Regions from separate parts of the Brevibacillus sp. MS2.2 genome, predicted to be linked through region 3. Evidence: riboswitches for the same ligand, from Rfam matches in the RefSeq annotation. Region 3 holds a riboswitch; each other region holds the start of a gene.
The links. Region 3 has a riboswitch for cobalamin ahead of HP568_RS11875 (energy-coupling factor ABC transporter permease). Riboswitches for the same ligand answer to the same signal wherever they lie in the genome.
Positions count from the first base shown of each region.

Region 1: it holds a riboswitch for cobalamin, as region 3 does, so the genes downstream of both, HP568_RS07610 (ABC transporter substrate-binding protein) here and HP568_RS11875 (energy-coupling factor ABC transporter permease) in region 3, are expected to answer to the same signal.
Region 2: it holds a riboswitch for cobalamin, as region 3 does, so the genes downstream of both, HP568_RS09585 (ABC transporter substrate-binding protein) here and HP568_RS11875 (energy-coupling factor ABC transporter permease) in region 3, are expected to answer to the same signal.

Region 1 is NZ_JABSUZ010000006.1:142,682-146,886, reverse strand. It holds gene HP568_RS07615 (FecCD family ABC transporter permease) at 1-626, opposite strand, end outside; gene HP568_RS07610 (ABC transporter substrate-binding protein) at 651-1,670, opposite strand; cobalamin riboswitch at 1,841-2,040, opposite strand; gene HP568_RS07605 (M24 family metallopeptidase) at 2,054-3,148, opposite strand; gene HP568_RS07600 (alpha/beta fold hydrolase) at 3,273-4,043, shown strand; gene HP568_RS07595 (ABC transporter permease) at 4,105-4,205, opposite strand, start outside.
Region 2 is NZ_JABSUZ010000008.1:87,947-92,151, forward strand. It holds gene HP568_RS09575 (heme ABC transporter ATP-binding protein) at 1-149, opposite strand, end outside; gene HP568_RS09580 (FecCD family ABC transporter permease) at 158-1,195, opposite strand; gene HP568_RS09585 (ABC transporter substrate-binding protein) at 1,197-2,192, opposite strand; cobalamin riboswitch at 2,349-2,498, opposite strand; gene HP568_RS09590 (MBL fold metallo-hydrolase) at 2,650-3,594, opposite strand; gene HP568_RS09595 (pyridoxamine 5'-phosphate oxidase family protein) at 3,763-4,205, shown strand, end outside.
Region 3 is NZ_JABSUZ010000010.1:105,774-109,978, reverse strand. It holds gene HP568_RS11885 (GerAB/ArcD/ProY family transporter) at 1-973, opposite strand, end outside; gene HP568_RS11880 (quinone-dependent dihydroorotate dehydrogenase) at 1,125-2,216, shown strand; cobalamin riboswitch at 2,350-2,543, shown strand; gene HP568_RS11875 (energy-coupling factor ABC transporter permease) at 2,688-3,452, shown strand; gene HP568_RS11870 (energy-coupling factor ABC transporter substrate-binding protein) at 3,449-3,733, shown strand; gene cbiQ (cobalt ECF transporter T component CbiQ) at 3,730-4,205, shown strand, end outside.

The DNA.
Region 1 (4,205 bases), on a different contig from region 3:
AGGTACTCCCATTTCCCCCCAGCCAGACTACCACTTAACCAAAACAGGACTGTCCCAATTCCATGCTCATTCGGTGCTGAAAAAACAAGGAGACTGGTAATGGCCGACAAGATTGCAGATATCGCAATTCCAGCCATGAGCAGGCGTACCGTCGAGTTTTGTCCTCCAATACGGGATAGCGTAAAAATGAGAATGATTGACACAAGGGAGCCTGTAAAAGCGCCAAAGGATAGTGCATACTGCCCGTACATGCTGAATGCTCCGAATATAATCACCGAGGTAGCGCCAACCGAAGCACCTGAAGATACGCCTAATACATACGGGTCAGCCAGGGAGTTGCGAACCAACGACTGGATGGCTACTCCCACGACAGACAGACCTGCGCCGACGATCGCCCCCAAGAGAACACGTGGAAAGCGTATATCCCAAATAATCGTTTGCTCCCCTTTGGACCAATCCACCTCAATCCATTGGTTCAACATCGGAATTTTTGATAAGGCGATTTTCCATACCGTTGTCGGCTTAATCTCCACTGAACCCAAGGTAACTGCAAACGTAATGGAGAGGAAGAGTCCGACCAGTAGAGTAATGATGATATAAGGTAACTTGATCTGTTGCAGTGCTATTCCCTCCCTTAAAAGGGTCGTACTCTATTTAAATTTATCCGGGTAGAGTCCTTCCGCCAAAATTTTCAGCGCAATCGGTGCTCGAACGCCTTCAGAAGCCGCAGACAATGGCAATACCATTAGTCGTTGATTTTTAATTGCCGGGATATCCGCCAGTTCTTTTTTGGTCAAAAGGAAATTACGTTTTTGCTCGACGGTTCTATCACCGTAGTCAACGATAATAATCACGTCTGGATTGCGACTCACTACTTGTTCCCAACTGACCTCTGCCCAACCCTTTTGAATGTCATCAAAAATGTTCTTACCGCCAGCAGTTTTGATTAAGGACGTCATGTAGTTGTTTGCTGCTGTGAATGGTTTATCTTCCCCGTTGTCGTACACGAACACGTTAAGTGGCTCGTCCACCTTGCCAATTTTACTAAGCGTTTGGTCCATTTCACTCTTCATTTTATTGATCAAATCATTGGCTTTGTCTTCCACATGGAAAATGCGTCCAATATTCGTAATGTCTGCAAACACATCGTCGATAGTCGGGCCAGGCATGCTAGATGATGCTTGCAGATACGATTTGATGCCGACCTTTTCCAAGTCCTGCATCGATCCTACGCCCTTTTCGCCGAATCCGCTTTTCCATCCAGCGTACACGAAGTCTGGGTTGGCTGCCAGCAGCACTTCTTTCGTTGGATACTTATCAGACAGTACCGGAATCTTGTCGTAATCTGCTTTGAGCTCTGGAAGGATTTCATCGTCTAGGTAAGCGGTTCCGACCATTTTATCAGCCAGGCCCAGTGCCAGCATGATTTCGGTGACGTGTTGGTTCAATGTCACGGCACGCTCAGGTGCTGTTGGATAGGTCATTTCGATGCCATTATTGGTTAGTGTTACTGGCTTGCCCTCTGCTGCTGGAGTAGCCGTTTGTTCTGTTTTGGCTGGAGCCTGTGTTGTCGTAGAGGAGCCGCATGCCGAAACCAAAAGCATGGCAGCTGTCATGATACCGAAAGCTAGTCCTTTCATTACTGCATGTGTTTTGTATGCCTTAAACATCTGTCATCCCCTTTTCTGTATATATATGATGGGTTGAACCAAATCCTCCACAAAAAAAGCACCCCCCATTTCAATCGGGAGGTGCATGACAAACGTAGATATAGCGATAAGCAGGCGCAAAGGCGCCCGTTCATAGACTGCTTCCACATCTGCCCCATCCTCGTGGGTCGATTGTATATGCTCGCATGGCAGGTCTCCTGGCTTACGAATCAACACCCCCAGCTACCTTCCCATTTTTTGTCTCGCAAAAAACAGTGGCTATTCGCTAGTTGCTCCTCGTTACAGTGGCGGGACCGCGCCGGTTTCTCACCGGACTTCCCTTTTAAGCTGACGGCATATGCCATCTAGCACCATTCGATACGTATTCAATTTTTACGATTTATTCATTCATTAATAGTAGTCAGTTTTTTCGGGAACTGCGTGAGAATTTCAACGCCCGTTTCCGTAACCAATACATCGTCTTCAATCCGCACTCCGCCTACACCTGGCAGATAGATGCCTGGCTCGATCGTAAAGACCATTCCTGGACGAAGCACTTCTTGGTTCTGGCTGTGAACAGATGGATATTCATGTACATCCATCCCAAGTCCATGCCCAAGACGGTGCATGAAGTATTCTCCGTAGCCTTTTGCGGTGATGACATCGCGAGCGGTTTTATCCAAATGCGCAAAAGTCACACCCGGACGAATCTCAGCAATGGCCGCTTCGTTGGCAGTCAATACTGTCTCGTAAATTTCTTGAAGCTGAGCACTGATCTCGCCTACAGCAAAGGTACGGGTAATATCGGATACATATCCGTTGGCTGCTACCCCGATATCAAACAAAAGCAAGTCGCCTTCTTGCACCTGGCGCGTTCCTGGTTTCCCGTGTGGCAGTGCCGACTTCTCCCCTGCCAATACCATGGACGTAAAGGACGGACCTTCGGCACCCAAGCGCTTCATCTGGAATTCCAGCTCAGCTACGATTTCTGTCTCGGTCATGCCTGTCTTGACTTTTTTCAGGGTCTCCCGCAAGGACTCCTCGACCAACTGAACAGCGTGCTTCAAACGCTCCACTTCATCCACCGATTTGATCAAACGCATTTCACGCAGTGGCTCTTCCACATCCACATAGCTCGACGCCAGAACAACCTGTCCAAGTGCTTCATAGCGCTCGACAGTCATATGACTTTTCTCAATACCCAGCTTCGTCAAATTCGCTGGCAACACTTGCTTGAGGATTTCATACGGGTTTTGGATATCCGTATGTGTATGGATATCTTGAACGAACGAAGCCTCTGCCGCTGCCTCACGATCAAGAGCAGGTACTATTAAAGAAGGTTTTCCCTCCGCAGGAATAACGAGACCCATAAAACGTTCATGCGGGTCTGTAAAAAATCCGGTCAAATAGTAGACGTGCTTGGGAGAGGTAATCAACACCGCGTTCAGCTCTTGCTCTGTCAAAAACGTGTGGAGCTTCGAAATGCGCTCTTGAAACAACTTCTTCACCCTGCTTTCACCAATTATTCTATTGCGAGAATACCACTTCCCCATCAAAAAAAGAAGACTTCAATTGAAAAATCTACTTCGTATCGGACAACCTAAGGGTGGGGTGAAAACGAAAATGGAACAAATACTCGTCCATCAGGATGGCAAGCAGTTTGCTTTTCACATATCAGGGAAAGGCCAGCCGCTATTGTGTATTCATGCACCATGCATCGGCTCCATCAATTTTGTTTATCAGCAAACACTCGCAGATACATATCAGCTCATTGTCCCTGATCTGCCCGGCCATGGCGACAGTTCACCGATGGAGAAGCCCTTTTCCATTGGGGAGCTGACAGAACGGCTCCATAAACTTGTCGGGTCACTCGGCATTGAACGTCCCTTTATTTTGGGGTACTCCCAAGGTGCTTCTATCGCCCTTGAATACTGTCTTCGCTATCCTGATCATGTACAAGGCGGAATACTCGCGAGTGGTTTTTCCGAAGTGAATGACCTGTATTTGCATGGACGATTTTGGATGGCCCAGGCGTTGTCGATGCTTCACGGCGTTCCTCTTCTTGCCCGTTCAATTGCTTCCTCCCATGTCGATGACCCAGAAATGCGGGAGAAATGGACGGCCCACGCCTCCAAAACAGATCCCAACAGCTTAAAGTACCTTTACGCTGCGGGACATCGTTATCAGTGTACGGAGCGTCTGGGCAACATCCAGCTTCCGATTTTACTTGCCTATGGCAAACAAGATCAACGGATACACCATTATGCGCAAATGCTTACCATGAAATTACCAAAAGTAAAACTCGAGATGATCCCTAACGTGAAGCATCAAGTCATCACGAAAGCTGCTCCTGTTTTCAATCAGTTGTGCCGCACCTTCATGGAAAAAGGTTAAGGATAAAGAAAAAGACAGAAGGACGGGCAACTCCAGCTCCTTCTGTCTTTTTACAATTTAACTAGCTCTTCATCCGCGGGTCGAGTGCATCGCGCAAACCGTCCCCAATTAAGTTAAAGCCGAGAACTGTCAGCATGATAGAGAGCCCTGGAAAAATAACAG
Region 2 (4,205 bases), on a different contig from region 3:
ACACCTGAAATGATTTTTAGCAGAGTGGATTTACCGCTTCCATTGGGCCCGATGATGCCAAAAAATTCTCCCTTGTCCACGCAAAAATCGATGCCGTGCAAAACTGGCGTATCCTGATACGATTTTTGCAAGTTACGCACATTGATCATCGCTTACGTTACCTCTTCCTAAAGCGTTTATTTTGCTTCAATAAATAGGCGAAAAACGGTGCTCCCAAAAATGCTGTCACGACGCCGAGCGGGATTTCCGTTGGACTCAACAGCATTCTGGCAAGCGTGTCGGCCCACAATACGTAAATACCACCGAAGATCGCAGCCATGGGCAGTAAAATACGATGGTCAGGACCAACCAGCAATCGGACGAGATGCGGTACCACCAGGCCAACGAATCCGATAATTCCCGCGATAGAAACTGCCGCTGCGGTCAGGAAAGTCGAGACGACCAGAACCACGAGCTTCGTTCGATCCACATGGACGCCGAGATGCGCTGCCTGCCGCTCCCCTAACGCAAATAGGTTCAAGGAACGCGCATAGCTCACAAGCACCATTCCACCTATGACCAAGTACGGAATCAAGACAGATGTAAAGGCCCAGCCGCGAAATGACAGGCTGCCCATAAGCCAGAACACGATCTCATTCACCGTCTGGTCAGATAGCGACACCATAAAGGAAACGAGCGAGCCGAGAAAAGCCTGCACCACGACACCAGACAAAATCAAGGTCTCGGTTTGCAGCTTTCCTTGCGTTTTCGCGAGTCCAAGTACGATCCATAAACTGAGCAGTCCTGTAAGAAAAGCGACGACAGGCGTGCTCCATGCACCCAAAAAGCTGATTTGCAAACCAAAAAGGATCAAGAAGGCTGCTCCGACAGCAGAACCGGATGCCACGCCCATCGTAAACGGATCAGCGAGCGGATTGCGCAAAACGCCCTGAAAGCCCGCTCCTGCAAGTGACAAGCAGGCCCCAATCAAGACAGCCAATACAACGCGTGGAAAACGAACCTTCATGACAATTTGCTCAGAAGACTCTGGCCACGTTACGCTGATCCACTCAGACAAGCCCGGGATTTGATGAAGCAGGATGAGCCATACTTGCGAAATGGGGAGTTGGGCCGCCCCCATCGAGATGCTGATAACTATTGATGCCAGAAGAACGAAACAGCTTACTCCTCCCCATATGAACAATCGTTTCTTCATTTTATTTCACCAGGTCAGGGTAAATCGTCTTGGCTACTTCGATCAACCCTTGTGTAATACGTGGACCAGGACGGGACAAAATATTTTGGTCCATGCCAAAGATTTGTTTTTCACGGATCGCCTTCATTTTATCCCAGCCATTGCGATTCGCGATCAGATCCTCCAGCTTGACGCCAGACTTTTCATCGGTAATTCCGCTCGCATACAAAATGACGTCCGGGTCGTTTTGCAAAATCTTTTCTTCACTGATCGGATTCCATCCTTCGGTGTCGGAAGCAATGTTTGTCGCTCCAGCCAGCGTGATGAGTTCGTCCATGAATTCGCCTTTTCCGACTGTCCAGCCCGGGGAAAATTCCAGGTATACCTTTTTCTTCTCTTCCGGTTTTACATTTTTCACTGCTTCTTGAACGTACGCGATGTCTTTCTTCATTTGCGCGACGACTTTTTCGGCTTGTTCCTGTGTATTCGTGATAACTCCCATCGTCAAAACATTGTTAAGGATATCATCCATCTTTGTCGGATGGCTAATATAGACTGGCATCCCGAGAGATTTGAGCTTGTCAGCCACTGGCTTCTCCATCGAAATTCCACCAACGATCATATCCGGCGTTTGAGCGAGAATTGCTTCTTCGTTTGGTTTGACGACCCCGCCAACTTTTGGCTTTGCCTTCGCCGCATCTGGATAATCATCATAGTCTGAGACAGCTACGATCCGATCTTCCAAGCCTAGTGCGAACAAAATCTCAGTCTCGGCAGGTGATGTTGAGACAATTCGCTCAGGAGCTTTTGCAAAGGTTACTTCTTTTCCTGCCGCATCCGTGACTGTCAATGGATACGTTGTTTGTTTTGCAGACTGCTCGGCCGCATTCTCTTGCGGTGCTGGCTGCGGTGCGCTTGTTTGTCCTCCTGGTGCTGGCTGGCTGTTATCGTTACCCGCACAACCTGCAAGGCTCGCCGCAACTAGCAGGGGGATCATGAATCGCAATGAACGTTTCATATGTAGAACTTCCTTTCTGCATGTCAAATCGACTGTTATTTCCAATAAAAAAGCGACCCTTGCTTCCATTCGGAAATCAAAAGGGTCGGCACCTTTGGGCAAACAGACAGGATGGTCTGCTTCCTGAAATAGGCCGATCCTTTCCGCGAAGGCAACAGGCACGAAAACAAACAGGCAGGTCTCCTGGCTTACGGCTGAGGAACGAGCCGATTTACAGTGGCGGGACCGCGTCGGATTTTCACCGACTTCCCTTTTCACCCGATCTTTTTGTTAGAAAGACGAGGCACCTATTTGCTGTTACGTTTGAAATTGTCACAGTTCATGACTCATCCTACATCATAGCATTCCTTGGATGAAAAAAGAATGACAAACACATAAGGCAGTACTTTCTTGCCTGCTAAAAATGAAAAATGCCTGAACAAAAGGTTCAGGCAAATGTAAAGCTTTTGGCAGGCTATTACCCTCGTTTGTGCAAATAATCCAGAATGCCCATGGAGCATACTTGCAAATCGAGCTTGAGTACCTCGAAAACTTCGTGGTCCTCATTAATGCCTTGTGACTGTAGATGATCCGAGACTCGTTCAACTAACTTACGAGACAGCTCGTCATAAGTTTGACCAGCAGCAAGCGTTGATTCTCCTTCCGCCACAAATATGGGGAGCCACTCACGAATTTGGCGGTACACGTCGTCTACCTGCTCTGACATCCCAAAATGACCAAAGTAAATCCGACTCAACTTGCTCGCTTCAAAACGGCTTAAAGACGCTAACATGGCATCCGGGTCAAACTGATTCGGCGAAGTAGATGGCAGCACGAGGTGAATACCATCCTTTTTAAGCTGTGGATAGAGTACACCTGCGGTATCACCTGTGAACATGCCGCGGCTTACGGGATCGTAGATGCTGAAGTGATGATTGGCGTGACCTGGGGAATCCAGAAACTCCAATGTGCAATTCCGTCCGATCTTGAGTGTATCTCCGTCCCCGCGAATCAAAATCCGCTCCTCGAAAACTGCCTCAATCGGATCAAACAATCGATCAAAATCATCATGATACACGGCTCTCGCGCCTGCGATCAGTCGGCTCGGATCTATGAGATGACGTGCACCTTTCGGGTGGACAACGACCTTTGCATTCGGACAATCCTTCAGAAACAGTCCTACTCCTCCTGCATGATCCAGGTGAATGTGCGTCACGATGATGTATTTTACTTGTTCCGGCGTATAACCGAGCTTGGCGAGACCAGCCTTGATGTATGGGACAGAGGGGCTTGGCCCTGTTTCTACCAATGTAAGCTCCTCTTCCGCGATCACATACGTCCCCGTACGTTCCGCCCAGCCCATATCGAAACCGTCTATTAAATGGATGCGTTCCCCTAAGTCGATTGGCTGTGATGATTGCATGTAAATACTCCTCCTTTTCAAAAAGTCTCGAGATGCCATTTTGTTGTAGGAATATTTACACTTTACCATCTATTTTGGACGCATTGGAGATAAACAACACAAAATCTTCATATTTTTATCGTATGATGAGGGCAGCAAAAACAATTCCATTATCTGGAGGGGTGCAAAATGGGTCAGCTTTTTTCTGAGTTACGACCTGAGCATGAGAAGTTTATCAAGAAGCAACGGATGTTCTTTGTTGCCTCTGCTCCTATGGACAAAGATGGTCACGTGAATCTTTCACCGAAAGGATACGATTCTTTTCGCATAATATCCCCTAATGAGGTCGCCTATTTAGACCTGACTGGAAGTGGAAACGAAACCAGTGCACATCTACAGGAAAATGGCAGGATTACGATCATGTTCTGTGCATTTGAAGGCCCCCCTCTCATCATGCGCCTATTCGGCAAAGGAACGGTTATTCTCCCAGATACACCTCGGTGGGATGAGCTCGTAAATGATTTCCCGCTTCTGCCTGGTGCTCGTCAAATCATTACCGTAAACATACAGGAAGTAAAGACTTCTTGCGGCTGGGCTATCCCCTTCTATTCCTATTCAAAAGAACGCGAAAC
Region 3 (4,205 bases):
ATTGCATGTCGCTGTAAGGGAGGCCGGTGAAGGCGATCATGCTTCCGCCGAAAAACAGCATCATGAATTTGCGTTGCTTTCGAGTTCGTATCGTGATCAAATCTCCTAAAAGAATCAGGCAAAGCGTTATTCGAATAAAAGCACCAGAAAGCCACTGAAAAATCGAGAAAAACTCCATGTTCTCGATGTCTTTTCCGATTGTGAGTAGCCGCCATTGTTCAAATGCAGGAAAACGTTGACGAGCGGACTCCACAGGTCCAAATTCTGCAATTGCTCCTGTCAGTGGGCTGAGTGTCAACAGCAGTGTGATACCGAGCATGACAAAAAAGTGTACGAGTCGAAACGGCTTTCGTACGTGATGCTGGAGCAAAAGGAGCAGAAACAGCTCGGTGAAACCGCCGCCAACGTAAAGCATCCCATGTAGCAGCGGACGAAAACCGTTTTGGAAAAGCGGGAGCAAAAAACTATAATCCTTTTTGGGAATATTGCCAAAAGCGACGAAAAATCCGAGCAACACGACTACGGGGAGCAAGACGCCTGCTGTGATTCCAACGGAGGTCATACCTCCAATAGAAGCGAGTACACATAGCCCGACCAAGGCTAAAGCGGTCACCCACTCGGGTGTACGAGGCAAGTAGTTTACGGTTGTCCAAGTTTGCGTATCGATCAGATTCGTCAGCGCCATGAGGTACAGGCAGATCATGATTGGAACGAGCAAGAGATTGCTGACGATTTTTCCTGACCGTTGTGAAATCCATTCATACAAAGATTGTTGATCCAAACTTCGATTAACCACAAACAGCAAATACGCCCAGAAGGAAAAAGGGATACCAGCAAGTAACACGCTCAACCAAGCATCTCTTCCGGCTTTACTCAATAAGAGGGGGATGACGGTTACGTGGTTCGTAATGCCGATCGTCAGCATCATCACCATAATGGCTTGACCAATCCCGATTTTTCCGTCCACTTTCATGAAAGACTTATCCCCCTGTGCGTGGTGGTGCTGTTAGGATTTGCCTGCTTGCTTGGAAATATGTATCACGTATAAAGGTTACATCCGTCCGAAAAAGTATGGTATTCTACTATGAGGTAAAAAGGTAGAAACGGAGTAAGGAGTGCAGCCGATGTATCAGCTCATAAGAAAATATCTGTTCCAGCAAGATGCGGAAGAGATTCATGAAAAGACAATTGGTGCCTTAAGGCTGGTGGAGGATTCTGCTCCAGGCAAAAGCATCCTGAAGATGATCTATCAGGTAAAAGACCAGCGATTGGAGAATAAGCTGTGGGGAATGACGTTTCCGAATCCAGTCGGACTTGCAGCCGGTTTTGATAAAAATGCAGAAGTCTATCATGCGTTAGGTGCTCTTGGTTTTGGGTTTGTGGAAATCGGGACGTTGACGCCGCAGGGGCAGCCAGGCAATCCGAAGCCGCGTTTGTTCCGCTTGCCGGAACATCAAGCTGTCATTAACCGGATGGGCTTCAACAATCACGGTGCGTATTTGGCTTCCCAGCATTTGGTCGATTACGCATACTCAGATGTTCCGATTGGGATTAACATCGGAAAAAACAAAGTAACGCCGAATGAAGAGGCGGCCATCGACTATAGCAAATGTATGGACATGCTCTATGCATACGGTCACTACTTCGTCATTAACATCAGCTCTCCGAATACCCCGAATCTGCGTGACTTGCAGGAAACAGAGAGCTTGCGTCATTTGGTGCGTGCAGTAAGGGAAAAGGCATCTGAAATGGAAGCACGTTCCATCAAGAAAAAACCGATATTGCTGAAAGTAGCACCAGACATGTCGGATGAGCACATGCGCGATGTTGTTCACGCTGCTGTGGAAGAAGGCATTTCCGGAATTATCGCAACCAATACGACCTTGTCACGTGAGGCAGTTTCCGGACATCGATTTGCCGAGGAAGCGGGCGGCTTGAGCGGAAGACCTCTTACGGAGCGTTCCACTGCTTGGGTGAAGGAGATTTATCAAGAAGTAGGAGACAAGGTACCAATCATCGGTGTCGGGGGCATTTATAACGGCGAAGATGCCTACGCGAAAATCCGAGCAGGAGCCAGTCTCATTCAGGTGTATACAGGGATGATTTATCAGGGCCCAGGTATTGCTAAGCAAATCAACAAAAAGCTGCTCAAGCTCATGCAGCGGGATGGTTTTAAACATATTAGTGAAGTAATTGGTGTAGACGCAAAAGAATAGAGAGAACAAGTACGCATAGGTCGATGGCTCCGTTTGTAGTGGGTCATCGACTTATGCGTTTTCACTTATATTCTTCCGATTTATGTAGTGATCCGGTATAATGATGTGGGACAAACATGAATTATCTGTCAATTGTATATTGTCGGCGTTAGGTGCCTTTATGTGAAGCATAAAGGGTAACAGGGAATCGGGTGAAAGTCCCGAGCGGTCCCGCCACTGTAACCAGGGAGCTCTCTTTGAGAAGGAAACCACTCATTTTCGTATGGGGAAGGACAAAGAGCGCATGGATCTGGAAGCCAGGAGACCTACCTATAAGCCACACCCACAGAACCTTCGCGGAAAGGAGCGGTGAATACGGGCAATGAGGCTGTATAGTCAGTCTGTTGTTTTGTGTGCACAATCTCGTCCAGTGATGGATGGGATTTTTTTGTTTGTAGGAATAGAACGAAAGTCAGTGAAGGGGGAAGGAACATGAATCGATCTCGTCTGGTATCTACTGGTCTGATGATCGCGGGGTTTGTCCTGTATTTTTTGCTCAATGAACCAGAGACAGGACATGCGATGCACATCATGGAAGGGTATTTGCCATTATCCTGGGCCTTATTTTGGTGGGCTGTCTTCTTGCCGTTTTTTATACTTGGGATTCGCTCGATTAACAAGATTGTAAAAGAACATCCTGAAATGAAGCTCCTTATTGGCGTTGCTGGAGCGTTTGCGTTTGTTTTATCTGCACTGAAAATCCCTTCGGTTACAGGCAGCAGCTCTCACCCGACTGGAACAGGCCTTGGCGCCATTATGTTTGGACCTTTTGCGATGTCTGTGTTAGGGAGTATGGTGCTCTTGTTTCAAGCCTTGCTTTTGGCACATGGAGGCTTGACTACGCTAGGAGCAAATGCTGTATCCATGGCGGTAGTAGGACCACTGGTGGCATACGGAATCTATCGAATGATCATGAAAGTGGGCGGAAGCCAGCGTCTGGCTGTTTTTGCGGCGGCTGCTTTGGCTGACCTCGCTACGTATGTGGTGACTTCCATTCAACTGGCGCTCGCATTCCCGGCTGAATCTGGTGGAGTGTTGGCCTCGTTTGCCAAATTTGCAGGAATTTTTGCATTCACGCAAGTGCCGCTCGCAATCAGTGAAGGGCTGTTGACCGTTCTTGTTTGGAACTGGTTGTTATCTTACAACGCAAAAGAGCTTACACAGCTTCGTTTGCTCAAACGGGAGGAATCGCTGTGAAAAAAGGATGGAACTGGCTATTGCTCTTGGGGGTAATCGTACTGGCGATTGTCCCGTTGTTGCTGGTGCAGGATTCGGAATTTGGCGGCGCAGACGGCGTGGCGGAGGAAGCGATCAAGGAAATTGCCCCGAACTACGAACCGTGGTTCCAGCCGCTGATAGAACCGCCAGGAGGAGAGACGGAGAGTCTATTGTTTGCGGTGCAGGCGGCGTTGGGAGCGGGAGTGGTTGGCTACGCAGTGGGTTTGTACAAAGGTCGGTTGGATAAGCGGAAAAAATGAACGGGCTCCAACTTGATTCTCTTTCTTATCAAAACAGGCTGAAACGTCTGCCTCCAGCACATAAGCTATTGCTGGCGAGTGCATTGTTACTGCTCGTCCTGGTGGGACATGTATGGATGCAGATGGCGGTCGTTGTCTGGATGACGGTATGGGTAGTAGTGTATGCCCGTATTCCTGTCCGTATCTACTGTGCCTTTATGATCGTGTCGCTCTCGTTTTTCATGGCGGGGCTCCCTGCCCTATTGGTAGAAGGAGCGAGGGCAGGAGAAGTACAGGTCCAGGTCGCGGCAGTATGGGAACTGGGTTCGTATGTTCTCTATGTGCCGATGTCTTCCTTCAGTAAAGTTTGGATCTTATTTTGGCGTACCATGGCGAGCTTATCTTGCTTTGCCTTCATTTTGTTTACCGTGCCGTTTGCCGAAATCTTGCAGGTGCTTCGCTGGCTCCGTATGCCTGTCATTGTGACTGACTT